Linked DNA regions of Kineococcus sp. NBC_00420. The protein of the gene in region 2 interacts with the protein of the main gene of each other region in a pairwise test. Links are inferred from orthologs where the notes say so. Each region holds a gene or a part of one and is shown on either strand. Other genes may lie near its edges.

The links. The genes of interacting proteins can lie anywhere in the genome.
Region 1: the proteins of OG218_RS18420 (region 2) and rlmB interact in binary tests that used the Escherichia coli proteins (3 or more experiments, as listed by UniProt). The link is inferred for Kineococcus sp. NBC_00420 from one-to-one orthologs.

The regions. Positions count from the first base shown.
Region 1 is NZ_CP107930.1:1,730,798-1,735,341, forward strand. The notes cover bases 2-3,001. They hold rlmB (23S rRNA (guanosine(2251)-2'-O)-methyltransferase RlmB), read right to left. Parts: upstream 1,985-3,001; coding sequence 1,019-1,984; downstream 2-1,018. Other genes in these bases: OG218_RS08400 (NAD-dependent epimerase/dehydratase family protein), read left to right, coding at 2-276; OG218_RS08405 (MarR family winged helix-turn-helix transcriptional regulator), read right to left, coding at 323-823; cysS (cysteine--tRNA ligase), read right to left, coding at 1,984-3,001. Also shown: more of OG218_RS08400, read left to right, coding at 1-1; more of cysS, read right to left, coding at 3,002-3,399; OG218_RS08420 (S-(hydroxymethyl)mycothiol dehydrogenase), read left to right, coding at 3,457-4,544. UniProt on the Escherichia coli protein: Specifically methylates the ribose of guanosine 2251 in 23S rRNA.
Region 2 is NZ_CP107930.1:3,724,629-3,730,693, reverse strand. The notes cover bases 1,976-4,966. They hold OG218_RS18420 (NAD(P)H-hydrate epimerase), read right to left. Parts: upstream 4,190-4,966; coding sequence 2,762-4,189; downstream 1,976-2,761. Other genes in these bases: glmS (glutamine--fructose-6-phosphate transaminase (isomerizing)), read right to left, coding at 4,610-4,966; OG218_RS18415 (holo-ACP synthase), read right to left, coding at 4,191-4,544; alr (alanine racemase), read right to left, coding at 1,976-2,737. Also shown: OG218_RS18440 (alpha/beta hydrolase), read right to left, coding at 1-50; tRNA (adenosine(37)-N6)-threonylcarbamoyltransferase complex ATPase subunit type 1 TsaE, read right to left, coding at 47-529; OG218_RS18430 (alpha/beta fold hydrolase), read right to left, coding at 546-1,571; more of alr, read right to left, coding at 1,568-1,975; more of glmS, read right to left, coding at 4,967-6,065. UniProt on the Escherichia coli protein: Bifunctional enzyme that catalyzes the epimerization of the S- and R-forms of NAD(P)HX and the dehydration of the S-form of NAD(P)HX at the expense of ADP, which is converted to AMP.

The DNA of each region.
Region 1 (4,544 bases), 2.0 Mb from region 2 along the record:
CTGCGCAAGTGGAACCTCTGGGGCTACATCGACGCCCGCGACGGCGCCCAGGCCGTGCGCCTGTCGTTGCAGCGCAAGGGTCCCGGCGTCGAGGTGTGCATCGTCGCGAACGCCGACACCGTCATGTCGCGCACGTCGGCGGAGTTGATGGCGGAGGTCTACCCGGGGGTCGAGGTCCGTCACGAGCTCGGTGACCACGAGACGCTGCTCTCGATCGACAAGGCCCGCCGGGTGCTCGGCTACGAACCCGAGCACTCCTGGCGCGACCACGTCTGACCCCGTCCGTGATCTTGCTGGGAGACCCAGCAAGATCACGGTTCGGTCAGGTCTGGCGGGCGAGAGCCGTCGCGGCGAACTTCGCGTCGGGGTCGAGGATGTCGAGCAGCTTTACCATCACCTCGTCGAGCGTGGCGAGGTCGCGCTCGTCGAGCGGGTCGAAGACCAGCTGACGGACCCGCTCGACGTGTCCGGGCGCGGCGGTGACGACCTTCTGGAAGCCGGCGTCGGTGAGGACGGCGACCTGACCGCGGCCGTCGTTGGGGCTCTTCTCGCGGCGGACCCAGCCGTCCTTCTCCAGCCGGCTCACCACGTGGGAGATCCGGGAGGGGCTCGCGTTGGAGCGGGCGCCGAGTTCGCTCATCCGCAGGCTGCGCCCCGGTTCCTCCGACAGCATCGCCAGCGTGAGGTAGGCCGTCTTGGTGAGGTCCGCGTCGCGTTGCAGCTGAGCGTCGAGGGCGGCGGGCAGTAGTTCCATGAGCGCGCTGAGCCGCAGCCACACCCGGCGTTCGTCGGTGGAGAGCCAGCGAGGCGTCTGCTCGGTCATCCGGCCATCGTAGCAGATAGTTTCATCTTCAACTAACTCAGACGATGAGGTCCCGGTCGTTCACGGCGGGATCTGACCCAGTGAACACCCCGGACGGACGAACCGCACGTCGTCCCGACGACCCGGCCGGGCCGACGGCGGTGTCCCGCAGCGCGGCTCCGGGGCGGAGAGTGTCCTCTCCACCCCGGAGGAGGATCAGCGGTGGCGCGCGACCTCGTAGAGGGCGATACCGGCGGCGACACCGGCGTTGAGCGACTCGAAGGCGCCGGCCATCGGGATGCTGACGACCTGGTCGCACTTCTCGCGCACGAGGCGCGACAACCCGGCGCCCTCGGCGCCGACGACGAGGACGATCGGGCCGTCGGCCAGCTTCAGCTGGGGCAGCAGGACGTCACCCTCGGCGTCGAGACCGACGACGAACAGACCGGCCTTCTGGTACTCCTCGATCGCGCGGACGAGGTTCGTCGCCCGCGCGACGGGGGTGCGGGCCGCGGCACCGGCCGACGTCTTCCACGCCGAGGCGGTCATGCCGGCCGCCCGACGTTCGGGGACGACGACACCGTGACCGCCGAACGCGGCGACGGAACGGACGACGGCCCCGAGGTTGCGGGGGTCGGTCACGCCGTCGAGCGCGACGATCAACGCGGGACGTCCCGAGTGCGAGGCCCGGTCCAGCAGGTCCATCGGGTGCTTGTAGTTGTACGGCGGGACCGTGGCCGCCACGCCCTGGTGGACGGCGTTCTCGGTGTGGCGGTCGAGTTCCTGACGCGACGCCTCGAGCAGGGGGATGCCCTTGTTCCCGGCGGTGGAGAGGATCTCCTTGATCCGCTCGTCCGACTCGACCCCGGACGCCACGTAGATGCCGGTGATCGGCAGTTCCGCGCGCAGCGCCTCGACGATGGAGTTGCGGCCCGCGATCCACTCCGTCTCGCCGGAGGGTTTGCGCCGCGTCGGCGGACGACCGCCGGGACGGGCGTTCGTCGTCGCCGCCCGGTGGGCCGCCTTGCCGGCCGCCTTCGCCGCCGGGTGGTAGGGACGCTCGGTCGCCTTCGGCGTCGGCCCCCTCCCCTCGAGGCTTCGGCGGTTCTTGCCCCCGGAGCCCCCGGTCGGACCCTTCTTGCCCTTGCTGACAGCGCCGCGACGCTGAGAGTTCCCTGCCACTAGTGCTCACCCTCCAGAACCCACCGAGCCCCGGTGGGGGTGTCCTCGATCACGATGCCCGCATCCTTCAGGGAATCGCGCACCGCGTCGGCGGTGGCGAAGTCCCGTGCGGCACGGGCGGTTGCCCGGTCGTCGAGCCGTGCGCGCACCAGCACGTCCAGTGCGGTGCGCGCGGTGTCCGTTCCGCCTGCCTGCGAGGCCCACGGTTCCGCGAACGGGTCCAGGCCCAGCACGTCCAGGCCGGCCCGGACCTGTTCGTAGGCGCTCCTCAGCGCCGCGTCGTCACCCGCCGCGAGGGCGGAGTTGCCCGCCCGCGCCGTGTCGTGCAGGACCGCGAGCGCCGCGGGGGTCGCCATGTCGTCGTCCATCGCCGCGGCGAACCCGGCGGAGACGTTCGCGACGGCGGTCCGGCCGAGGCGTTCGGCGGCCCGGCGCACGAAACCCTCCAGCCGCGAGTAGGCGGCCTCGGCCTCCACGAGGGAGTTCTCGGAGTACTCCAGGTGCGTGCGGTAGTGCCCGGCGACGAGGTAGTAGCGCAGCACGACCGCGCGGTGGGTCGCCAGCAGGTGCGGGACGCCGAGGACGTTGCCGAGCGACTTGCTCATCTTCTCGCCGGACATCGTGACGAAGTAGTTGTGCAGCCAGTAGTTCGCGAACCCGTCGCCGGCGGCACGCGACTGGGCCTGCTCGTTCTCGTGGTGCGGGAAGCGCAGGTCGAGGCCGCCGCCGTGGATGTCGAAGCGGGGGCCGAGGTAGCGCCCGGCCATGGCCGAGCACTCCAGGTGCCAGCCGGGCCGGCCCGGGCCCCACGGCGTCGGCCAGGACGCCGTCGCGGGTTCGCCGTCCTTGCGTCCCTTCCAGAGGGCGAAGTCGCGGGCGTCGCGCTTGCCGCGGGGGTCGGCGTCGCCGGCCGGTTCCATGTCGTCGAGCTTCTGGTGGGTGAGCTCGCCGTAGTGCGGCCAGGAGCGCACGTCGAAGTAGACGTCGCCCGAACCGTCGCCCGCGGCGTAGGCGTGACCACGCTCGATCAGGCGCCCGATCAGCTCGACCATCTCGGTGACGTGGCCGGTGGCGCGGGGCTCGACCGTGGCGGGCAGGACGCCGAGGGCGTCGTAGGCGGCGCCGAACTCGCGCTCGAAGCGGTACGCGTGGGCCCACCACTCCGTCCCCGCCTCGGCGGCCTTGGTGAGGATCTTGTCGTCGATGTCGGTGACGTTGCGGACCATCGTCACGGCGTAGCCGCTGCGGGTCAGCCACCGGCGCAGGACGTCGAAGGCGACCTGGGCGCGGACGTGGCCGAGGTGGGGTGACCCCTGCGGCGTCGCGCCGCAGACGTAGATGCCGACCTGCCCGGGGACGAGCGGCGCGAACTCGCGCACCGCGCCGGCGGCGCTGTCGTGCAGGTGGAGGGTCACGGACTCCAGGATACCGGGGCTCGCGCTGTCTCCGAGCCCGTCGTTAGTGTCCTTCCCATGGCTTGGACCGTTCCCGGAGTGATCTCGCGCGCCAAGGGCGCCCCCGTCGAGACCGTCAACATCGTGGTACCCGACCCGATCGCCGGTGAGGTCGTCGTCGACGTCGCGGCGTGCGGGGTCTGCCACACCGACCTGCATTACCGCGAGGGCGGGATCAACGACGACTACCCGTTCCTGCTAGGCCACGAGGCCGCCGGCACCGTCTCCGCGATCGGCGAGGGCGTCACGAACGTCACGATCGGCGACACCGTCGTCCTCAACTGGCGTGCGGTGTGCGGGCAGTGCCGCGCCTGCAAGCGGGGCCGGCCGCAGTACTGCTTCGCCACCCACAACGCGTCGCAGAAGATGACGCTGACCGACGGGACCCCGCTCTCCCCCGCGCTGGGCATCGGCGCCTTCACCCCCAAGACCCTCGTCGCGGCCGGTCAGGCCACCAAGGTCGACGCCGGGATCGATCCCGCCGTCGCGGGGCTGCTGGGCTGCGGGGTCATGGCCGGGATCGGCGCGGCGGTCAACACCGCCCCCGTCCAGCGCGGCGACACCGTCGCCGTCATCGGCTGCGGCGGGGTGGGGTGCGCGGCGATCGCGGGCGCCGTCCTGGCCGGGGCCCGTCGGGTCATCGCCGTCGACCTCGACGACAAGAAGCTCGGGTGGGCGCAGCAGCTCGGCGCGACGCACACCGTGAACTCGCGGGGGCTCTCCGAGGACGAGGTCGTCACGGCCGTGCAGGACCTCACCGACTCCTTCGGCGCGGACGTCGTCATCGACGCCGTGGGCCGCCCGGAGACGTGGCGGCAGGCGTTCTACGCCCGCGACCTCGCCGGCACCGTCGTGCTCGTCGGCGTCCCGACGCCGGAGATGCAGCTCGAGGTGCCGCTGCTGGACGTGTTCGGTCGCGGCGGGGCGCTGAAGTCGTCCTGGTACGGCGACTGCCTGCCCGAGCGGGACTTCCCGCAGCTGCTGGAGCTGCACGCGAACGGCCGGCTGCCGCTGGACGCGTTCGTGTCCGAGCGGATCGGGCTCGGCGACGTCGAGGAGGCCTTCGCGACCATGAAGTCCGGTGACGTGCTCCGCTCGGTCGTGAT
Region 2 (6,065 bases):
CGGGAGAACCCCCGGACGCGCTCGTCGTCGGTGGTCTCGCTGAGGTTCACGTGAGGTCCACCCCGACCCAGCGGGCACCGACGGCCCGGACGCGGACCCGGCGCGGTTCGACGGGTTCCTCGCCCTCGACGCCGGGGACCCCTCCGTGCGGGCGGAGCAGGTCGATCTCGAGTCGGTCGCCGGTGAGCCCCTCGACGAGCCCGCGGCCCCACTCGACCACCGTGACGGCGTCCTGCGCGTCGGTGTCGAGATCGAGGTCGTCGACCTCGGCGAGCGAGCCGAGCCGGTAGGCGTCGACGTGGACGAGTTCCGGCCCGCCCACGAGGGAGGGGTGCACGCGGGCGATGACGAACGTCGGCGAGGTCACCGGACCGCGGACGCCGAGGGCGTCGGCGAGACCGCGGGTGAACGTCGTCTTCCCCGCGCCCAGGTCCCCGGAGAGCAGGACGAGGTCACCGGCCCGCAGGGCGCCGCCCACCCGGGCACCGAAGGCGACGGTGTCCTCCGGGGCGGCCAGGACGAGTTCCACGTCGCTCACCGCCGGCTCACCGTCGCCTCCGGCGGGTGCGGGGTGCGGGCACCGGGACGACGACCTCGTCGGCGGGCAGGCCCCGCCGGGTCCCGACGCGCTCCAGCAACCGTTCCAACCGGGCGGTGACCACGCTCGGGTGCTCGAGCATCAGCAGGTGCCCGGCCCCGCGGACCAGGACGTGCTCGGCGCCGGGGACGGCCTCGGCGATCTCCCGGCCGTGGGCCGCGGGGGTCATCAGGTCGCGTTCGGCGGCGAGCACCAGGACGGGACGACCGGCGAGGTTGGCGAGCGCCTCGCGTTCGTCGAGGGTGCCGAAGGCGGGCAGCAGGTCCGCGATGACGTCGACGGGGGTCCCGGCCATCATCCGGGCCGCGAGCCGCAGGAGTTCCGGGGTGACCGGTCCGGCGAAGTTCCAGTGCCGCACGAGACGTTGCTCGAGGTCCCCGCCGACGCGGCGGCTCCGTTCGAGCACGTCGGTCCGGCCCGCGGCGCGTTCCAGGGCCAGTTCGGCCCAGCGGACGAGGTGGTGGCCGAGCATCGGCAGTCCGTGGTCGACGGCGGCCATCCCGCCGGCGCTGGTGGCGACGAGGGCGACCCCCTCGAGGCGGTCCAGCAGGTCGGGGCGGCGGACGGTCAGCTCCATGACCGTCATCCCGCCGAGGGAGTGCCCGACGAGCACGACGGGCCCGTCCGGGGCGACCGCGTCGATGACCTGTCCGAGGTCGTCGGCGAGGCGGGCGATGGTGACCGGGCCGGCCGGGCCGCGGGCGGAGCGGCCGTGCCCGCGCAGTTCCGGCAGCACGAGGCGGTACCGCCCGCGCAGCGCCAGGCGCTGGAAGTGCCAGCTGTCCGCGGTCAGCGCGTAGCCGTGCTGGAACACGACGGTGGGCGCGTCCGGGCGGTCCGCGGGGTCGACCTCGACGTGCAGCCGGACCCCGTCGTCGGTCTCGACCTCGACGGGTTCGCCGGTCAGCGACTGGAGTTCCTCGCCGCGCACCGTGGGGCGGTGCCGGCGGGCGGGACGCAGCGCCGCCCTCACGCGGGCACCCCGGCGAGCCGGCCGGTGTAGCGGCGCGGGACGCGGGAGCCGATGCGGGTGACGATCTCCCAGGAGATCGTCCCGGCCGCCTGGGCCCAGTCGTCGGCGGTGGCCTCCCCGTCCAGGCCGGGACCGAAGACGATCGCGGGGTCACCGGGGGCGGCGACGTCGTCGCCGAGGTCGACGACGACCTGGTCCATGCAGACCCGGCCCGCGATCCGCCGCCGGGCGCCGGCCACGAGGACCTCCCCCGACCCGGCACCGTTCCAGGAGGCGTGCCGCGGGACGCCGTCGCCGTAGCCGAGCGGGACCAGCCCGAGGGTGGTGTCGGCCCCGGCGGTGTAGGTCAGGCCGTAGGAGACACCGGCCCCGCGGGGGACGCGGCGGACGTGGGCGAGGCGGGCGGCCAGCGTCATGGCGGGGACCAGCCCCAGCTCGGCCCCGGTGGCTCGTTCGGGAGCGGGCGAGAGCCCGTAGACGGCGAGTCCGACGCGGACGAGGTCGTAGCGCGACTCCGGGACGAACATCGCGGCGGCGGAGTTCGCGTGGTGGCGCAGGCCCGGGTCGACCCCGTGGTCGCGGGCGGTCTGCAGCGCCGCCTCGAAGGCCTCGAGCTGGGCGGGGACGGAGGGGTCACCGGGGACGTCGGCGCTGGCGAAGTGCGCCCAGGTCCCGCGGACCTGGACGGTCCCGTCCGCGACGTGCTTGGCCACGGCGTCCAGCAGCGCGGGCCACTCGGCCGGGGAGGCTCCCCCGCGCGACATCCCGGTGTCGACCTCGAGGTGCACCCGGGTCGTCGTCCCGGTCGTGCGGGCCGCCTCAACGACCATCTCCAGCGCCCACACCGCGGCCACCGAGAGGTCCACCCGGGCCCGCACGGCCGGGACGAGGTCCGTTCCGGGAGTGAGGATCCAGGCGAGGAGGTCGGCGTCGACGCCCGCCTCGCGCAGGGCCGTGGCCTCGTGCACGTGGGCCACCCCCAGCCACGTCGCCCCGCCCGCGAGCGCCGCCCGGGCGACGGGGACGAGCCCGTGGCCGTAGGCGTCGGCCTTCACGACGGCCATCACCTCGACGCGACCGACCTGCTCACGCACGACGGCGACGTTGTGCGCGATCGCGTCGAGGTCGACGACGGCCTCCGCGGGCACCCCGGGTCGTGGTTGCACGACTCGACGGTACCCGCCCACGGTTCACCAGCCAGGCAGGGAGGTGAGCGCCGCGGGGACGGCGTCGGCGACGTCGAGGGCGGCGAGCGGACCACCGGCCGAGGCGAGGGCGGCGGCCCGGCCGTGCAGCACCGCGACGTCCGCGGCGACCTGCGCGGGGTCCTCGTCGGGGCGACCCGCGAGGGCTGCGCCGAGGATCCCGGCGAGGACGTCACCGGCCCCGGCGGTGGCGAGCCAGGTCGGCGCGGACGCGGCGGTGAACACGCCGTGCGCGCCGACGACGGTGGTGACCGAGCCCTTGAGCAGGACCGTGGCCCCGGTGCGCTCGTGGACGCGGCGGGCGTGGGTCAGCGGGTCGGCCTCGACGTCGCGCCGCTCGGCCCCGAGCAGGCGGGCCAGTTCCCCGGCGTGGGGGGTGAGGACGTGCTGCGGGCCGAGGGTGTCGGGCAGGCCGCCGAGGGCGCCGGCGTCGACGACGGCGGGTTCGCCCGAGGCCAGCGCGTCGCGGATGCGGTCCTGCTGCTCCGGGTCGTCCGGGGAGACCCCGGGCCCCAGCACCCAGGCCTGGACCCGGCCCGGACCCGCGACGACCTCGGGACGCCGTTGCCGGACGAGTTCGGTGGGGTGGCGCGGACCGAGGTAGCGCACCATCCCGGCCCCGGCCCGGACGGCGGCCTCGACGGCGAGGACCGCGGCGCCGGTGTAGTCCGGCCCGCCCGCGACGACGCCGACGACGCCGCGGGAGTACTTGTCGTCGCCGGGGGCGGCGCGGCGCCAGCGGGCGGCGACGTCCTGCGGCTCGACCCGCCGGACCGCCGGTTCCGGGAGGTGGTGGGAGGTGCCGAGGTCGACGACGACGAGCCGGCCGCAGCGGGCCGCAGCCGGGGCCAGCAGGTGCGCGGGCTTCGCCGTGCCGAAGGTGACGGTGACGTCGGCGGCCATCAGCTCGCCGGTGAGCGCGCCGGTGTCGGCGTCGAGACCGGAGGGGACGTCGACGGCCACGACGACCGGTCCGTCGAGGGCGCTGAGCCCCTCGAAGTCCGGGCGCAGACCACCGTGACCGCCGATGCCGGCGATCCCGTCGAGGACCAGGTCCGCTGCGGCGCAGACGTCCTCGTCGCCCGCTCGCCACGGCCGGGTGCGCACGCCCGCCCGGCGGGCCGAGCGCAGCGAGTCGTCGTGGACGCGGTCGGAGGTCGTGAGCGCGGTGACCCCGACCCCACGAGCGGCGAGGCGGGCCGCGGCGTAGAGGGCGTCGCCGCCGTTGTCGCCGGAGCCCGCGAGGACGAGCACCGAGCGTCCGCTGACCCCGCCGGTCGCCTCGCGCAGGATCCGCGCGCACTCGACGTCGAGGGCCGCCGCGGCCCGCTGCATGAGCGCGCCCCCGGGGAGCCCGACCATCGTCGCCCGCTCGGCAGCGCGGACGTCGGCGACGCGGTGCGCGGCGATCACGTCAGCGGCTCTCGGCCACGACCATGGCCGTCGCGATCCCGGCGTCGTGGGAGAGCGAGAGGTGGAAGACCGACACTCCCGCCGCGTCGGCGATCTTCTTGGCGCTCCCGCGGACCATGATCTCCGGCCGGTGGCCGTCCTCGCGTTCGACGACGACGTCGCGCCACACGAGCCCGACGGGCGCGCCGAGCGACTTCGCCACGGCCTCCTTGGCCGCGAACCGCGCCGCGAGGGACTCCGCGGGCAGGTTCCGCTCGCCGTCGCCGAAGAGGCGTTCCAGCAGCAACGGTGTCCGTTCGACCTGACGTTTGAAGCGCGCGACGTCGACGACGTCGATGCCCACTCCGATGATCATTGGTTGATCCCCCTCCGCCGGGCGTCACCGTCCCACGAGGGCGGGTGACGCCCGACGGCGGGGGGTCACTCCACGGTGACGGACTTCGCGAGGTTGCGGGGCTGGTCGACGTCGAGGCCCTTGGCGGTCGCGAGCTCGCAGGCGAACACCTGCAGCGGCACCACGGCCAGCAGCGGGGACAGCAGCGTCGAGGTCTGCGGGATGCGGATCACGACGTCGGCGAAGGGTTCCACGGCGGTGTCGCCCTGTTCGGCGATGACCAGGGTGCGCGCGCCGCGGGCCCGGACCTCCTGGATGTTGGAGACGACCTTCGCGTGCAGGGAGTCCCGCCCGCGCGGGCTGGGCACGACGACGAACACGGGGGTCCCGGGTTCCACCAGCGCGATCGGCCCGTGCTTGAGCTCACCGGCCGCGAAACCCTCGGCGTGGATGTAGGCGAGTTCCTTGAGCTTCAGCGCCCCCTCCATCGCCACCGGGTAGCCGACGTGGCGGCCGAGGAAGAGCACCGAGCGGGTGTCGGCCATGTAGCGGGCGATCTCGCGGACCTGTTCCAGCCCGTCGAGGACCTGGCGGACCTGGGCCGGGATCTCTTGGAGTTCCGCGAGGACCTGGGCGATCTCGTCGGCGAACTTGTTGCCGCGCAACTGGGCCAGGTACAGGCCGAGCAGGTAGCAGGCGGTGATCTGGGCGAGGAACGCCTTCGTCGAAGCGACCGCGATCTCCGGTCCGGCGTGGGTGTAGAGCGCCGCGTCGGACTCGCGCGGGATCGTCGAGCCGTTGGTGTTGCAGATCGCCAGCACCTTCGCGCCCTGTTCGCGGGCGTGGCGGACGGCCATGATCGTGTCCATCGTCTCCCCCGACTGCGAGATCGCGACGACGAGGGTGCGCTCGGACACGACGGGGTCGCGGTAGCGGAACTCGTGGGCGAGTTCCACCTCCACGGGGATGCGGCACCAGTGCTCGATGGCGTACTTCGCGACCTGGCCGGCGTAGGCGGCCGTCCCGCAGGCGATGACGACGATCTTGTCGATGCTGCGCAGCTGCGCCTCGGAGATCTTCATCTCGTCCAGCTGCAGCCGGCCGTTCGCGTCGGTCCGCCCGAGCAGGGTGTCGGCGATGGCCTGCGGCTGGTCGTGGATCTCCTTGGCCATGAAGGACGGGAACCCGCCCTTCTCGGCGGCCGCCGCGTCCCAGTCGACGTGGAAGCGACGGCCCTGGCTGGGCGAGCCGTCGAAGCCGGTGACGACGACGTCGTCGGGGGTGATGGTGACGATCTGGTCCTGGCCCAGCTCCAGCGCCTCGCGGGTGTGGGCGATGAACGCCGCGACGTCGGAGCCGAGGTAGTTCGCGTGCTCACCGAGCCCCACCACCAGCGGGGAGTTGCGGCGGGCGCCGACGATCGTGCCGGGTTCGTCGGCGTGCACCGCGAGCAGCGTGAACGCGCCCTCGAGGCGGGCGCAGACGGCCCGCATGGCGGCGGTCAGGTCCCCCGCGGCGTCCGCGTCGTAGGCCCGGGCGAGC